Regions from separate parts of the Caproicibacter sp. genome, predicted to be linked through region 2. Evidence: a T-box and tRNA genes for the amino acid it is inferred to sense, from the RefSeq annotation. Region 2 holds a T-box; the other holds one or more tRNA genes.
What was found. The T-box of region 2 lies ahead of tyrS (tyrosine--tRNA ligase). A T-box ahead of a tRNA ligase gene usually reads a tRNA of that ligase, here a tRNA-Tyr.

Region 1 (7,465 bases), on a different contig from region 2:
ACGTTTGACGGCATGATAAATGATCGCCGTCGTGGCAACCGCGGCAAGGCACTGCGGCAAAATGATGCTCCAGCCGTAAAACCCGAACACTTTGGCAAAAGCAGTCTGAACCCACAGGGAAACAGGAGGCTTGTCCACCGTGATCCACCCCCCCGGGTCCAGAGAGGCGAAGAAGAAGTTTTTCCAGCCGGTCAGCATACTCTTTACGCTGGCCGCGTAAAATTCATTGCCATAGCCAAGGTCCCAGATGTTATAGACGGACAGAAAAGCCGCCAGAAGCAGAATCAGCGACAGCAGAACCGCCTCGCGGTATTTTCGAACAGTTTTCATATTTTCTACCCTTTCCGGTCGATTTCAGGTTTGCATTCAATATGAGTGGGTGCGGCCGCAGTTTGGGTATTTTCACGGTAGATGCCAAGCTTTCTGGCAATATAGTTCCCAATCAGCATTATTCCCGTCGTCAATATTTTGGCAGCCATGGAATCCATCCCGAAAAAGTCCGTAAACAGGTTCAGAAACAGAAGATTCAGGACACATCCAACTGCCGCCACCAAATAAATCAGCGAGGCTTCCTTTAGAAAATTCCGGACCGCGCTGTTACTTTGATTGACTACGCTGGCATTTCGAAAAGTCAGCAGTCTGCCCAGAATCATGTTGACAAAGGTCGAAATAAGATAGGCAACGGTAAAGCCCGCGTTCTGATCCCACTTCATTGGGTACACAAACAGAAAGAACAGCGCCCATTCCACAACGGTCGCTCCGCCGCCGACCACAAGATAGCTGATAAACTGAGTGACATTTTTACGGTATTTTTTTCTCGGCATCAAAATCCGCCCCGCTCTCGCTTTTCTGTAGGGTACCCTATGTTTGTGACGGGAAAATGAATTTATTATGAGGACCCGATGAAAGCAGTCCGGCAAATTTTACCTGATAGAAAACGCGTCCGCAATGCGGACGCGCCGATGCCGATCCGGTCATTCGTTTTGAATCAGCCGAACTGAGCGAGCGATAAAAACAGTGTGAGCACGGACGGGAAAATCCGGTCATTGAACTCAAAATGCTCCGTGTGAAGCTGGGGCCAGTCCTTCCCCGCGCCGATGCCCACCATAACTCCCTGCGCTCCGGCCGACCCGTAATACCCGAAGTCCTCCGACCAGCGAAACGGCTCCGGCACATCGGCACAGCTCAGCCCGGCAGACCGGCTGATTTTTTCCAACTGTTCCAGCGCGGACTGATCGTTCACTGTCACGGGGAAAACATCGCAGAAAGAGTCGAAAAACCCGACTTCATCGCGGGCAGCCTCCGACCGGGCAACCTGTTCTAGGGATGCCGTCAGCGCGCTCAGGTCTTCCTCCCGCCACGCTCTTAACGTAAGCCACACCTCGGCGCTTCCTGCCGCCGACCCGAACGCTTTCACGCCCGTTTTACACCCGACGAGCGTCGCCATGGTCAGCCCTTTATAACGGTCCGGTTTCACAATCTCCGGCAAAGCGGCAATCAGACGGGCCGCGGCAAAACCGGGATTGCGCCCGTTCTGAGGATAGGCGGCATGGGACGGTGTCCCGGTAAAGGACAGCGTCATCCCGCGGGACGCGCAGGCAAACGTTCCGCTGCGCAGCAAAACGGTGCCTTCTTCCCACCCCGGAATGTTGTGAAAGGCATAAACACGCCGCACGCCGAATTTTTGAATTGCCCCGCAGCAGACCCGACCGCCCGCGCCGGTTTCTTCGGCATGCTGGAAGATGAGCACGATATTCCGGCCCAGCTTTCTGCCCTCAAGAGCAAGTCCCAGCCCGGCGAGAGCCGCGCAGTGCCCGTCATGCCCGCACAGATGCGCGTATCCGTCCCCGCACGGGAGCGCGTCCATCTCCGCCCGGAATGCGATCGTTTCCGCGGCCTCCGGCTCTTTATGAACCGCGCAGAACCACTGTCCACCATCTTCGAGCCGCAGGGAAGTATGTTTGCGAAGGAACGCCATTAAGTACTCTTTGGTTTTCTGTTCCTCACCGGACGGTTCGGGCAGGCGGTGCAGAGCATGCCTGAGCATGCAGACCGTTTCCAGCAGATTCTGATCCGGCCCGCCGCCCCGAATCCGCTTTTCAAAACAAATTGCTTGATCATTTTGCGCATATTTGCCGTAATTCGGGATGCTTGTATAACCGTTTCGTTCATAAAACGAAACGGCTCGCCGGTTGATACGCCGTATTTCCAGGATCAGCCGGGAATAGCCCATGCCATATGCTTCGCGTTCCAGAAAAGCAAGTATTTTTCTGCCGATGCCCCGCCCCTCGATTTTGGCATATACTCTTTTCACCTCAGCGGTTTTTTCATCAACGGGCCGCAGCGCGCCGCACCCGATCGCCGCGTGTCCCGGGTTCCTTGCAACGGCGAACACGGACTTTGTGTCGTTCATCTCCTCCAGATGGAAAGAGCCTCTTCCGCTGGAGCCCGTGATGGTTTTCAGGCTTTCGGATAATTCGTCCATCAGAGTGGAAGTGTCCGGTGAAAACGGATCTTCAGCTTTTATCTCTATTTCCGGCAATTTTGTATCAGTCCTTCTCAAATGGATATTGATACGATATTATACTACAAATTCCTCCGTATGACACCTTGTTCTTTTTGCAGGATGTATTTTTAAAATCGCACTGTTACAATGCCGAGGCATTTGAGCAATTCAAAACATTTACATATTTTTCACGGAATACTCATTTGAAACGCTGGAATGATATGGTATAATCTATGGCGTTAATTGAAAATTGGGGGAACTCTAAAATGCGCTTTCAAAAATACAGAGCTGCGGCTGCCGGCTGTCTGTCGGCCTTCCTTCTCATCTCTTCCATCCCGGGCTTACCGGGATTCCTTGCAGGAGCCGGCGGCTCTTTGACGGCGTCGGCTTCCGTACAGGCGGCGATACCTTTTTCCACAGGCTCGGTCGCCAGAACGGAAGGCGGCGGCGCGAACGGGTCCGGACAAGACGACAAGGCATTTCAGGCAATCCGGAAAATCACCTCCAGCGCGGACGTCCCGGGAGGTCTGCGGATCACCCTGAACAAAGGCCTGGAATCAGCGGACGCCCGGTCGTCCTACGCTTTTGTAAATCAGGACTACGGCTACCGGGCCCTGTCGTCGGATTCGGAACGAACCCTTTACGAGTATATCGACGACGCGGCCTATCAGGTGTCCAACCAGTCCGTCAGCGGATACTACCCGGTCGGCCAGATCATGCTGACGACAAAACTGGACCAGTCGCAGCTGCAGAAAGTATTTCTGGCATACACAAACGATCATCCGGAGGTGTTCTGGCTTACAAACGTATTCTCCTACGGATATGACGGCGATTCATCAATTTTACAGCTTTTTTCCGTTCTCTCCGCCGATGGCTGCCGCGATGCAGTCAACGCGCTGAACGGCAAGCTGCAGCAGGTGATTCAATCCGTCCCGGCCGGGCTGAGCGAATTTGACCGGGAAGAGGCCCTGTACGACTATCTGACCAAAAACTGCAGCTACAGCGACGCTGCCGTAAAAGACACAAGCATCTGGCAGGCGTTTACGGCCTACGGGGCTTTGACAGACGGCCAGGTGGTCTGCGAAGGGTACTCCCGCGCAATGGAACTGCTTTCTAGTTATCTGGGACTGCACTGCACACTGATCCGAGGCTCCAGCAGCGGAGTCGGACACATGTGGAACGCCGTCAGCATTGGGGGAAACTGGTACCATCTTGACCTGACGTGGTGCGATGGGAATCAGCCGATCTACAATTATTTCAACGTTACCGACCAGGTCATCCGGCAAACCCACACAATCTCTCCCGTTTTTTCCTCTCTGACGGAACAGCAGCTCGCCGCGGCGAACTCACAGGTCAATCTGTTCCTTCCCGCCTGCCAGTCGATCGCGGAAAATTACTATGTGGTAAAGGGGATTAAGATCAAAGATTTGGGCAATGCCGGTGACAGCACCGTGGTTCAGCAGCTTTCCGCCGACCTTGCCGAATCCGACCCAACGGTTGCATTCTATATTGACGCCGGCTCGAATTATACTTCTGTCGTGAACGGGCTGGTCACCGCTTCCCCGTATAAGATGAAAACCTATTTGCAGCAGGCGTGCAAGCAGTCCGGAAAAAGCCCCGAAAGTGTTTCTTATGTGGTGGATTCCGCCAATCACGGTCTGGAAATCTGCGTCACCTATTAGGACAAAGGGGCTTGTTTCAAAACAGCCTCAAAATTATGCATACAAAATGCGTCTTAATCCGGCTTTGAAGCCGTTTTAAGACGCATTTCTTGTTTTTAGGCTATTGACAGCCCTTTGTCCCCATCAGCGAAAGTTTTTCAGATATTCCGAAGCCGACCGGTTCATTTCCAGCGCAAAGCCGGATAAGTACTTGCGCTTACAAAAGTCCTCAATGCTCTCATTTGTGTTCTGCTCATGGTACATTGCTAAAAGCTCTTCCGGCTGCATGCTTCTGTAGGAATTCGCATGCACAATATGGCTCCTGTCAAACCGCCGGGGTTTTTCCCTTTCAAGCTGCTGTTTGGTGGGATATCCATACACGACCATCGCGGCCGGAAGGGTATACCGGGGCAATGACAGAAGGGTTCTGACTTTTTCACAGTTCTCCAGAATGTCCCCAATATAGCAGGAACCCACCCCCAGCGACTGTGCCGCCGTTACGGTGTTCTGTGCGGCGATCAGCGCGTCCGAGCAAGACAAAAGCAAATCGCCCGCGCCGGGTTTGCGGGGCGTCATCCCCGCGGCAACGAAGGTGTTGAACCATCTTTCATAATCCGCCAGAAAGACCAGCACGACCGGGGCCTTTGCAATAAAGGGCTGATGATCGCAGAGAACTGACAGCTGCTGCTTGATGTTCCTGTCTGTTACGTCAATGATCGTGTAAAGCATCATATTGCCGGCCGTTGGGGCTTCAAACGCCGCGCCGATGATTTCATCCTTGACAGCCTGAGGAATCTCCCTGTCCTCAAAAGCGCGGACCGATTTTCGCGCCGTTAATTGCCGGATCACTTCATTTTCTTTCATATTTTTCCTCCGCTGAAGCTGATATTCTGTGCAGCCGCCGTGAGAACAGTTACCCTACTTTCATCGGTCGCGTTTGCTCCGCGCAAACACGGCCGCCGCAACTTACCCCGACAAGCATATTATAAAGCATTTCGATAAAGATACAAGCAGATCGTCGATACCATGAACCACTCTCAGCACAAACCATTGGGGTAGCTCAATGTGGACGAATGTATTTATATGTAGTGAAAAGCGACTCCCAAAAACATCCATCCTGCTTCGGGGCATCGCCTTTTCGCGTGAGTTTCCGGGTATAGCAAAATCCGCATGATTCCTAAGAAGCATGCGGGTTTTCATTTGGTGGAGGAGGATGGATTCGGACCATCGAAGCCGTAAGGCAACAGATTTACAGTCTGCCCCATTTGACCGCTCTGGAACTCCTCCGTATGTGGAGCCTTGTTGGAAAAAGCAAAGCTCCTTTTTCATTGAAACTGGAGCTGGCAGACGGACTTGAACCCCCGACCTGCTGATTACAAATCAGCTGCTCTACCAACTGAGCTACGCCAGCGTTTTTACAGCGCTTAAGTATAATAACATTTTCGCGACAGAATGTCAATACTTTTTGAAAAAAGGCTTTACGACGCGGAAAATGGGGAGACAGAAAAAGTGAGAGCGGTCGGAAGCGGTTGCTGCAAGATCGGCACCTCGTCGGCGGAAAACGCTTGCCACACGGCTACATCGGCGGCGGACGCAGCAGGATCCTTGGATACCATGGATACCGCCGCTTAATCTGTTTTGTTCTTGTGGAACTTTATTAGATAGAACCCGGCAAATATTTGACAAATAAAAATAAGAACAGAAACCACATCCAAACTTATTACTTCCGTAAGCATTCTTTGCATACTTTGCTGCATCATGTGCGATGTTTGTATTGCCGATTGTATACTCGCTACATACAGAGGAATTGCGATTGACAGACGAATGATTCCCTCTAGTGCTACTAATAGTCCCGCAGTAATCCGAATCAGTGAATTTTCTAATAAGCTATGCAGTCCTTCGTTCAACTTTTTTAGGTACAGGATCAAAGCAATTATTATTATCGCGGCAGTCATCACCCAAAGCAAATTGCCATACAAGAAAGAGCGAATTTTTACACCAGCGACGTTCTGAGAAATTAAAATTGAGCAAATTTTATTGATAAGTGAAAATATGCTTGTAACGATTATATAAAGCAAGCTTATCCCTAGTATCGCCTTGACTCGTTCCTGCTTTTCCATACAGTATCCCCCTCTGTAAATCATCAACGTGTAGACACCACTATGAACGATGGTACTATTATACCATATTATTTTATTCAAGAAAATACGATGGTTCTCAGGAGTGCCGAGCTTTCTTCGGTTCATTTGCAGGCGAAAAACGAGAATAAGAAGAAAACTGCACAAAAAAAATCAAAAAAATAATAATAACAATTACTATTTTTAGTATTGATCTTTTGACGTTCCCAGACTATAATAAATACAGAAATAAAAAAAGGAGGCACAAATTATGAAGGAAAAAGATATGAGAAATCCGGAAACCGAATCGGAAGAAATCGTTTCATTTGACGAGCCGCAGGGCTGGTGCTCTCCGGAATTCCCCTCAGGGTGCATTTTAGACACCGACCTTGAATAACCGTCTTCACTGAAACGGCAAAGGATTTTGATCCATTTCCATATTTTCCCCTAGGCGATCCGACCCAAAGAAAAGACCGCGGCGATCCGGTTCATCCGGCTTCGACCCGGTCTTTTTCTTCTTTATTCCATCAGCATTTCGGAGAAAGGCTGATATCGATTTCAGCATCACCGACGGAAGACTGAATCCGCGTGCTGGTATTCCACTGCGCGTCCGACGGCCCGCAGCCTCCGTCCTCATCACGCACCCGTTTCCCTGTGATAAAAGCAGCCGATTATTTTTTCACAAAATCTTCTAAAAAACTTCAAACGCGGTTCACCGACAGGACATAATTTCCATCCATACTATAAGTGTTCCAATCGAAATGTGAAAAGAAGAAAAAATACTGCAACAGGCCGGCGGTGAAGGACGGAATACCGGACCACAGGCCCGCAGACAAACAGCAAGCGCCTTGCGAAAAGGCTTTACGATATTACTTTTTTCATAATACTTCTCTTTCTTCCGCCGCCCCCCGGTTTCGAGGGGCGGCACCCTTTTGCGCAGACTGCGTGCAGCGCATTAAAGTTGCATTTGACTGAACAGGCGCATCAGGTTTTCCATGGTCAGAGCAAGGTCGTTTCTGCTCCTCTTTTTCGCCTTGCTGAAGTCTACCGCCACACGGTTAATGCTGAACACCGCCGACACCCCCCTGTCATAGATCGGCTGAATGTCGTCGCCGATGTCCCCGACAACCGCGATCAGCCTGACGCCGAGCTTTTTGGTCCGCGCGGCCACACCGGCAACC
Region 2 (7,465 bases):
ATGCAGGCTTTGGAACAGCTTGGACTCAGCGCCGGAGAAATGGCAGAATTGATTGTATCGGAGTGCTCGGATTGATTGAGAAAAAAAGGCTTGATTGCCTGATTTTTGACCAGGGCTATACGGAAAGCAGAGAAAAGGCCAAAGCGATCATTATGGCCGGAAAAGTGTATGTAAACGGGCAGAAACAGGATAAGGCCGGGACGATGTTACCGCAAGACGTTCAAATTGAGGTTCGCGGCGACCGGCTGCCCTACGTAAGCCGGGGTGGTCTGAAGCTGGAAAAAGCCCTTGCATCTTTTCCGATTGATCTGAAAGATAAAGTGGTAATGGATATCGGCGCTTCAACCGGCGGCTTCACGGACTGCATGCTTCAGAACGAAGCCAAAAAGGTATATTCCATCGATGTCGGGTACGGTCAGCTGGCATGGAAGCTGCGTACCGATCCCCGCGTGGTCAATCTTGAAAGAACCAATGTACGTTATCTGACGGAAGAGCAGATTCCGGAACCAATCGATTTTTTCAGTGTGGATGTATCTTTTATTTCTCTGCGCTTGGTTTTACCGGTAGCTCATCGGTTTCTGGCGGCAAACGGCCAGGCTGTTTGCCTGATTAAGCCTCAGTTTGAGGCCGGTCGGGAAAATGTAGGGAAAAAAGGGGTTGTCCGGGATAAAAGGGTACATGTTCAGGTAATCGAACGAGTGATCGGCTTTGTGAAGGAAATCGGATTTTCTGTCCTTGGTCTGACTTTTTCGCCTGTTAAGGGACCAGAAGGAAATATAGAATACCTTTTATATCTTCAAAAATCCGATCTGCCCACGGACTTCGCGCCGGATATCGCTTCATTGGTCGAAGAATCCCACCGGGAGCTGAATGGCGGTGAAACAAAATGAATGTCGCGGTGATTCCAAACCTGAGTAAGGATCATGCCGGGCGCTATACGCAGAAACTCATTCAAAAGCTTCGGGAGCTTGGCATGAATGTATTGATGAAAGCGGAATTCCAACCGTCCTTTCAGAATGCGGATGCTGTTTTTTTTAACAACATGGCTGAGTTGGTTTGCTCCTGTGATCTCATCATTGCCGTCGGCGGGGACGGCACCATCATTCACTGTGCCAGAAACGCCGCTGCCGCCGGAAAACCGATTCTCGGAATGAATACCGGAAGGCTTGGGTTTATCGCCGGTTTAGAGACCGATGAGTTGGACAGTCTGATGAAACTCAAAAATGGAAATTACTCCGTTGAGGAACGAATGATGCTGGAAATCCGGGTGAATGACAATGGTACGCCAAAGGTTTTTACAGCACTAAACGATGCCGTTGTCGCACGGGGAGCACTTTCGCGGATTCTGGATTTAAAGGTCAGGCTGGACGATACCAAAGTATGCGATTATCGCTCCGACGGTTTGATCATCGCGACGCCGACCGGTTCCACGGCGTACTCTTTAGCCGCAGGGGGACCAATTATCGACCCGGAGATGAACTGCATTCTTCTTTCTCCTATCTGCCCGCACTCCTTGCTGAGCAGACCGGTTGTTTTTGGGCCGGGCGCAAAACTGTGTGTGCAGGCTCATTCCGACTATGAGAGTGAAATAATCCTTACGATCGACGGTGAGATTTTTATCAAAATCCCGGACGGTACCAAGATCGAATTTTCGAAATCGCCCGGCACCGTTAAAATAATAAAACTGAAAAGCAGTAATTTTTACGAGATCGTAACCGATAAACTTGGAGAGAGGAGAAATGAGCATGAAAGAACGACGGCATGCGAAAATACTGGAATTAATCGGGAAATATTCCATTGATACGCAGGAGGAATTACTTCGCCGTTTACGGGATGAAGGTTATGAGGTGACACAGGCTACGGTCTCCCGCGATATCAAGGAGCTTCGTCTGATCAAAACGCTGACGGCAAGCGGTAAATACAGATATACGGTTGGACAGGAGGAAGCGAAAGATTACACCACAAAATTCTATTCACTTTTTTCCGACGCTGCTTTATCGGTGAACTTTGCACAGAATATGATTGCCGTAAAGTGCCTGACCGGTATGGCCAACGCTGTCTGTGCTGCAATGGACACCCTTCATTGGGAGCATATTGTTGGCACCCTGGCAGGGGACGATACCATTTTTATTCTAATGAGCGATGAGAACGCTGCGGAAGGGCTGTCTGCGGATCTGAAAAAATTTATCAGGTGATTGCCATGCTGACACAGCTTTATATTGAAAACATTGCCGTAATCGAAAAGGCGCGAATCGAATTCAGCGCCGGCTTTAATGTTTTGACCGGTGAAACCGGAGCAGGTAAATCCATTGTCATTGATTCCATCAATGCGGTCCTGGGAGAAAGAACTTCCCGGGAATTGATTCGCACGGGCGCAAACCACGCCCTGGTTTCCGCCGTTTTCCAACTGAAAGACGGATCTGCGGTGAAAAAGCTGGAGGAATCGGGCTATTCTGTGGAAGAAGACGGAACTTTGATACTCCAGCGTGAAATCTCCTCTGACGGTAAGTCTTCCTGCCGAATTAACGCGCGTCCCGCCACGGTTTCCGTCCTCAAGGGGATCGGCAGTATGCTGATCAACATCCATGGTCAGCACGAAAGCTATGGCCTGCTGTCGCCTGAATTACATATCGCTTATCTGGACAGCATGGGTTTGCCTGAGACGCTTTTGAAACGGTACCGGGAAGCTTTCCATTCCATGCAGAACATGAAGGCAAGCCTGGAATCCAGTAAAATGGACCAATCACAAAAAGCACGGCAAATCGACCTTCTGACTTATCAGATTAATGAGCTTGAATCGGCGGACCTTCATCCGGGCGAGCAGGAAGACCTGAACCGTCAAAAGAATCTGTATCGGAATTCAGAGCGCGTTGCGCAGGCAATTTCACAGGCAAAGACCGCATTGAGCGGGGATGAGGAAACCCCCGGGGCGGTTTCTGCCGTATCAGATGCTGCCGATGCGCTGAACACCGCGGAAAATTATCTTCCCGAACTGCACGGTCTGGCGGAACGGCTGCAGGCGATTTCCTATGATCTGGAAGACTGCAGCGATGAAATGCGGAATTTTTCGTCTCTGTTGGAGTATGATCCCTCGGAGCTGGACGAAATTGAGGCCCGGCTGGATTTAATTTACCGTTTAGGCTTAAAATACGGCGGTTCCGTGGATGAAATGCTGGGATATCTCAAAAAATGCAGGCAGGAGCTGAACGCAATCCAGCTTTCGGATGAAACCGCGGAAAGATTCAGGAAAGAATATCAGAAGTACCGGTTACAGGCGGAATCCCTGGCAGCGGAACTGTCCGAATGGCGCGCCGGCGCGGCAGATCTTTTTACCCAAAAGGTAAAAGAGGAACTTTGTTTTCTGAACATGCCGAATGTACTGTTCGAAATCCGGCGGGAACAAGTCCCAATGAATGAAACGGGCTGCGATCGGATTGAATTCTATCTCTCAACGAACGCGGGAGAACCGGCGAAACCGATTGCAAAGGTTGCGTCGGGCGGCGAACTTTCGCGAATCATGCTTGCCATCAAAACGGTCCTTGCCGGCAGGGACGATATCGGCACCCTGATCTTTGATGAAGTGGACACGGGCGTCAGCGGCAGCGCGGCACAAAAGGTCGGGTTGAAACTCCGGGAGGTTTCGGGAAACCGCCAGGTTATTTGCGTGACGCACCTGGCTCAAATCGCCGCGCTTGCGGATACCCATTTCTTGATCCACAAACAGATTCGCGATCAGCGTACATTTACTCAGGTTGACCGTTTGGACCGGGAAGGCAGACGGCAGGAACTTGCGCGTATTATGGGCGGAGAAAAAATCACCCCGCTGATGCTGCAGAATGCCGAAGAAATGCTGCGTATGGCGCAAAACGATTCTTCCGGGGCTTGACAGGCACCAGAAAACATCTTATAATTTTTTTAACAGCTGAGAAGGGAAGAAGTAATCCGAAGCAAGAGTTCAGAGAGCCTGCGTTGGGTGCGAGCAGGTACGATTGCCGGATGAAATACATCCCGGAGCCGCCGAATTGAACCCCCCTAGTAGGTTCGGCCGTGAAAACGCACGTTACAGCGCGTGGGTATGAAATCGTACCCATAAGGCCGCTTCCGTGAGGAAGACGGTAAACTGAGGTGGTACCGCGGAATTTTCCGCCCTCTGCAAAAAATTTGCAGGGGGCTTTTTGATTGTCCCCTGACAAAATGGAGGAACTCAAAATGGGTGTTTTTGAAACTTTGGAAGAACGAGGGCTGATTGCGCAGACAACGGACAAGGAAAAAGTCCGCCATCTGCTCAATGAAGAGAAAACCGCGTTCTATGTCGGGTTCGATCCGACCGCAGACAGTCTGCACGTAGGCCATTTTATTCCGATCATGGTCATGGCGCATTTGCAGCGCGCCGGGCATACTCCAATCGCGTTGTTTGGCGGGGGAACCGGCATGGTGGGCGACCCGTCCGGAAAAACGGATATGCGTAAAATGCTGACGGAAGAAGAGATCGCGCACAATATCTCATGCTTTCAGAAGCAGATGTCCAGGCTGATTGATTTTTCCGATGACAAGGCAATTATGGCAAACAACGCCGACTGGCTGACAAACCTGAATTATATCAATTTCCTTCGGGATATCGGCGTATGCTTTTCCGTCAACCGTATGCTGAACGCGGAATGCTATAAGCAAAGACTGGAACGCGGACTGTCCTTTTTTGAAATGAACTATATGATTATGCAGAGTTATGATTTTCTGGAGCTGAACCGCCGTTACGGCTGCAGGCTTCAGTTGGGTGGGGACGACCAGTGGAGCAATATTATCGGCGGCGTAGAGCTGATCCGCCGGAAGGAAAACCGGGAAGCTTACGGCATTACCGTTACCCTGCTGACAAACAGCGAAGGGAAAAAGATGGGGAAAACGGAAAGAGGCGCCGTGTGGCTGGATCCTCAGAAGACTTCTCCGTTTGAATTCTATCAGTACTGGAGAAACGTCGGGGACGCCGATGTGCTGAAATGCCTGAAAATACTGACCTTTGTCCCGATGGAGCGGATCAATGAATTTGCCTCGCTTTCAGGGGAAAAGCTAAACCCTGCAAAGGAGCTTCTGGCTTTTGAGGTAACAAAGCAGATTCACGGCGAGGAGGAAGCGATTAAAGCCAGAGACGGGGCACAGGCTCTGTTTGGAAACAGTACCGATACGGAGCATATGCCGACCACGGAAATCTCATCTTCCGACCTTTCAGACGGAACCATTGGGATCCTTGATCTGCTGATCAAGGCAAAACTTGCTCCGTCACGCGGCGAAGCAAGAAGGCTGGTCGTTCAGGGAGGTATCTCCGTTGATGGCGAAAAGGTGTCGGACCCAGCGTCCGTATATTCAAAAAAAGATTTTCAGAAAAATGAAAAACCCTGTCTGATTCTTAAAAAAGGCAAAAAAGTTTACCATAAAATTGTTTTGATGTAAACTACGCCGAGCCTGTTTGGATTGTTTCCAAACAGGCTTTTTCATCTTCACATGGTTTGTAAAAGAGCTACTCTTTTGCATTTGATTTGAAAAGAAGCTGCAAAAACAGGGAAAACCTCTGGAAACGTGTCAGATTTTGTGCATTAAAATGAAATCGCTCTTTCAATTCGAAAAAGATTGACACGGCTTTTGAAAAAGCATAAAATTATAGACATAAGTCTGAAAAGAGATACCCGACAAAAAACAAGTCCTATACTTTGGGTCTTTGGAAGGGGTGATGACGGCACACATGGAAAAAAATGATATAATCCGCGTTTTGAACGAAAATCATACCGATTTTTTGAGCCTTCAGTTTACCGATATTCCGGGATCTTTTAAAAATGTAACCGTTTCTGCCGATCAAATTGAAAAGGCTTTCCATAATAAATGCATGTTTGACGGTTCTTCCATGGAGGGTTTTGTTCGAATTCAGGAATCGGACATGTATTTGCATCCTGATCCGGACACTTTTCTGATTTACCCATGGAATACGCAAAGCGGTCAAGCCGCACGGCTGATTTGTGAAATTACCCTGCCGGACGGGACTCCATATGCGGGTGATCCCAGGCACGTACTGAAACGCGCGTTGAAAAAGGCCGCCGGTCAGGGCTTTACTTTTTATGTTGGAACGGAGTGTGAATTCTATCTGTTCCAGACGGATGAATTAGGTCACCCGACAACCGAAACAAATGATACCGCCGGATATTTCGATCTTGGTCCTTCGGATCAGGGCGAAAACGCAAGGCGCGATATCTGCCTGAACCTTGAGCAAATGGGATATGAAATTGAAGCGTCTCATCACGAGGCCGCGTTCGGGCAGCACGAGATTGACTTTAAATATGCGGAGGCCCTGACTGCCGCGGACCGCTTTGTCACATTTAAAATGGTGGTTAAATCCTGTGCAAATGAGAATGGACTTTACGCCACTTTCATGCCCAAACCTGTTTTCGGGCGTGCCGGTTCAGGAATGCATATTAATCTTTCGCTGTTTCGGGATGGTCAAAATGCTTTTTATGACGAGTCCTCACAGAACGGGCTCAGTCATATTGCTTTGAATTTTATCGCCGGCCTGCTGCTGCATATCAAAAGCATCTGCGCTGTAACAAACCCATTGGTTAATTCTTATAAAAGAATGATTCCGGGTGGGGAAGAAGCTCCCAGTTTGGTCGGGTGGTCCTCAAATCGCAGGGGCACCTTGATTCGGCTTCCCGCTTCACGTGGAAAGAGTACCCGGATCGATTTGAGAAGTCCCGACCCAACATGCAATCCATATCTGTCTTTTGCATTGCTTCTTTCCGCCGGTATGGATGGAATAAACCGCGACCTGCTTCCGCCTCCATCCATCGCTTCTGGGGAATCTTTTGAGGATATTCAGAAAAACACGGATGTTTTGCCGGCAGATCTTGGAGAAGCAGTTCAGTATATGAAAAGCGATCCTTTTGTAAAAGAGGTTCTTGGCGATCTTGTGTTTCATAAATATGTGGAAGCAAAAGAAGAAGAATGGCGCCAATATTCTACTTCGGTAACAGAATGGGAACTGCGCCGTTACTTAAACCGCCTCTAGATTCAAGCACCACATCCTACCCCTACGGAGTTGTTAACTATGAGCAGCATTGTCGTAGCGAATTCGAATCCGGATTATGCGAAAAAAATAGCGTCGGTCCTTCGATCAAGCGGCTTATATGTGGGCGGCGTCTGTACAACCGGTGCTCAAGTGATGGAATTTACCAGTAAGCATTATCACGGCGGCGTTGTGGTATGCAGTGTAAAACTGAGAGATATGCCTGCCGTAAATCTTCCTCGCGTAGCGGGTACCTCGTATGATTTTCTTTTTCTGGTCAGTTCGCAGCTCGCTTCCATGAGCGAATCATTGGAACAGGCTACTTTGATGCTTCCAATCAACAGGGTAAATCTGATTTCCACCGTGAATATGTTTTTAAATCTTTCGGACTATACTTCACTCAATATCAAAAAGAAACTG

Region 1: it has a tRNA-Tyr gene. The T-box ahead of tyrS (tyrosine--tRNA ligase) is inferred to sense a tRNA for this amino acid. The anticodon was not compared.

What each region holds. Positions count from the first base shown of each region.
Region 1 is NZ_JBJKOP010000018.1:22,810-30,274, reverse strand. It holds gene ACLQ3M_RS02910 (glycosyltransferase family 39 protein) at 1-330, opposite strand, end outside; gene ACLQ3M_RS02905 (GtrA family protein) at 336-824, opposite strand; gene ACLQ3M_RS02900 (M20/M25/M40 family metallo-hydrolase) at 989-2,542, opposite strand; gene ACLQ3M_RS02895 (transglutaminase domain-containing protein) at 2,773-4,188, shown strand; gene ACLQ3M_RS02890 (nitroreductase family protein) at 4,312-5,031, opposite strand; tRNA gene ACLQ3M_RS02885 (tRNA-Tyr) at 5,369-5,454, opposite strand; tRNA gene ACLQ3M_RS02880 (tRNA-Thr) at 5,503-5,578, opposite strand; gene ACLQ3M_RS02875 (hypothetical protein) at 5,677-5,799, shown strand; gene ACLQ3M_RS02870 (hypothetical protein) at 5,796-6,287, opposite strand; gene ACLQ3M_RS02865 (hypothetical protein) at 6,556-6,681, shown strand; gene ACLQ3M_RS02860 (glycerate kinase) at 7,240-7,465, opposite strand, start outside.
Region 2 is NZ_JBJKOP010000047.1:18,871-26,335, reverse strand. It holds gene dxs (1-deoxy-D-xylulose-5-phosphate synthase) at 1-75, shown strand, start outside; gene ACLQ3M_RS13255 (TlyA family RNA methyltransferase) at 72-890, shown strand; gene ACLQ3M_RS13250 (NAD(+)/NADH kinase) at 887-1,801, shown strand; gene argR (arginine repressor) at 1,746-2,195, shown strand; gene recN (DNA repair protein RecN) at 2,201-3,886, shown strand; T-box leader at 3,916-4,154, shown strand; gene tyrS (tyrosine--tRNA ligase) at 4,210-5,445, shown strand; gene glnA (type I glutamate--ammonia ligase) at 5,735-7,048, shown strand; gene ACLQ3M_RS13225 (ANTAR domain-containing response regulator) at 7,088-7,465, shown strand, end outside.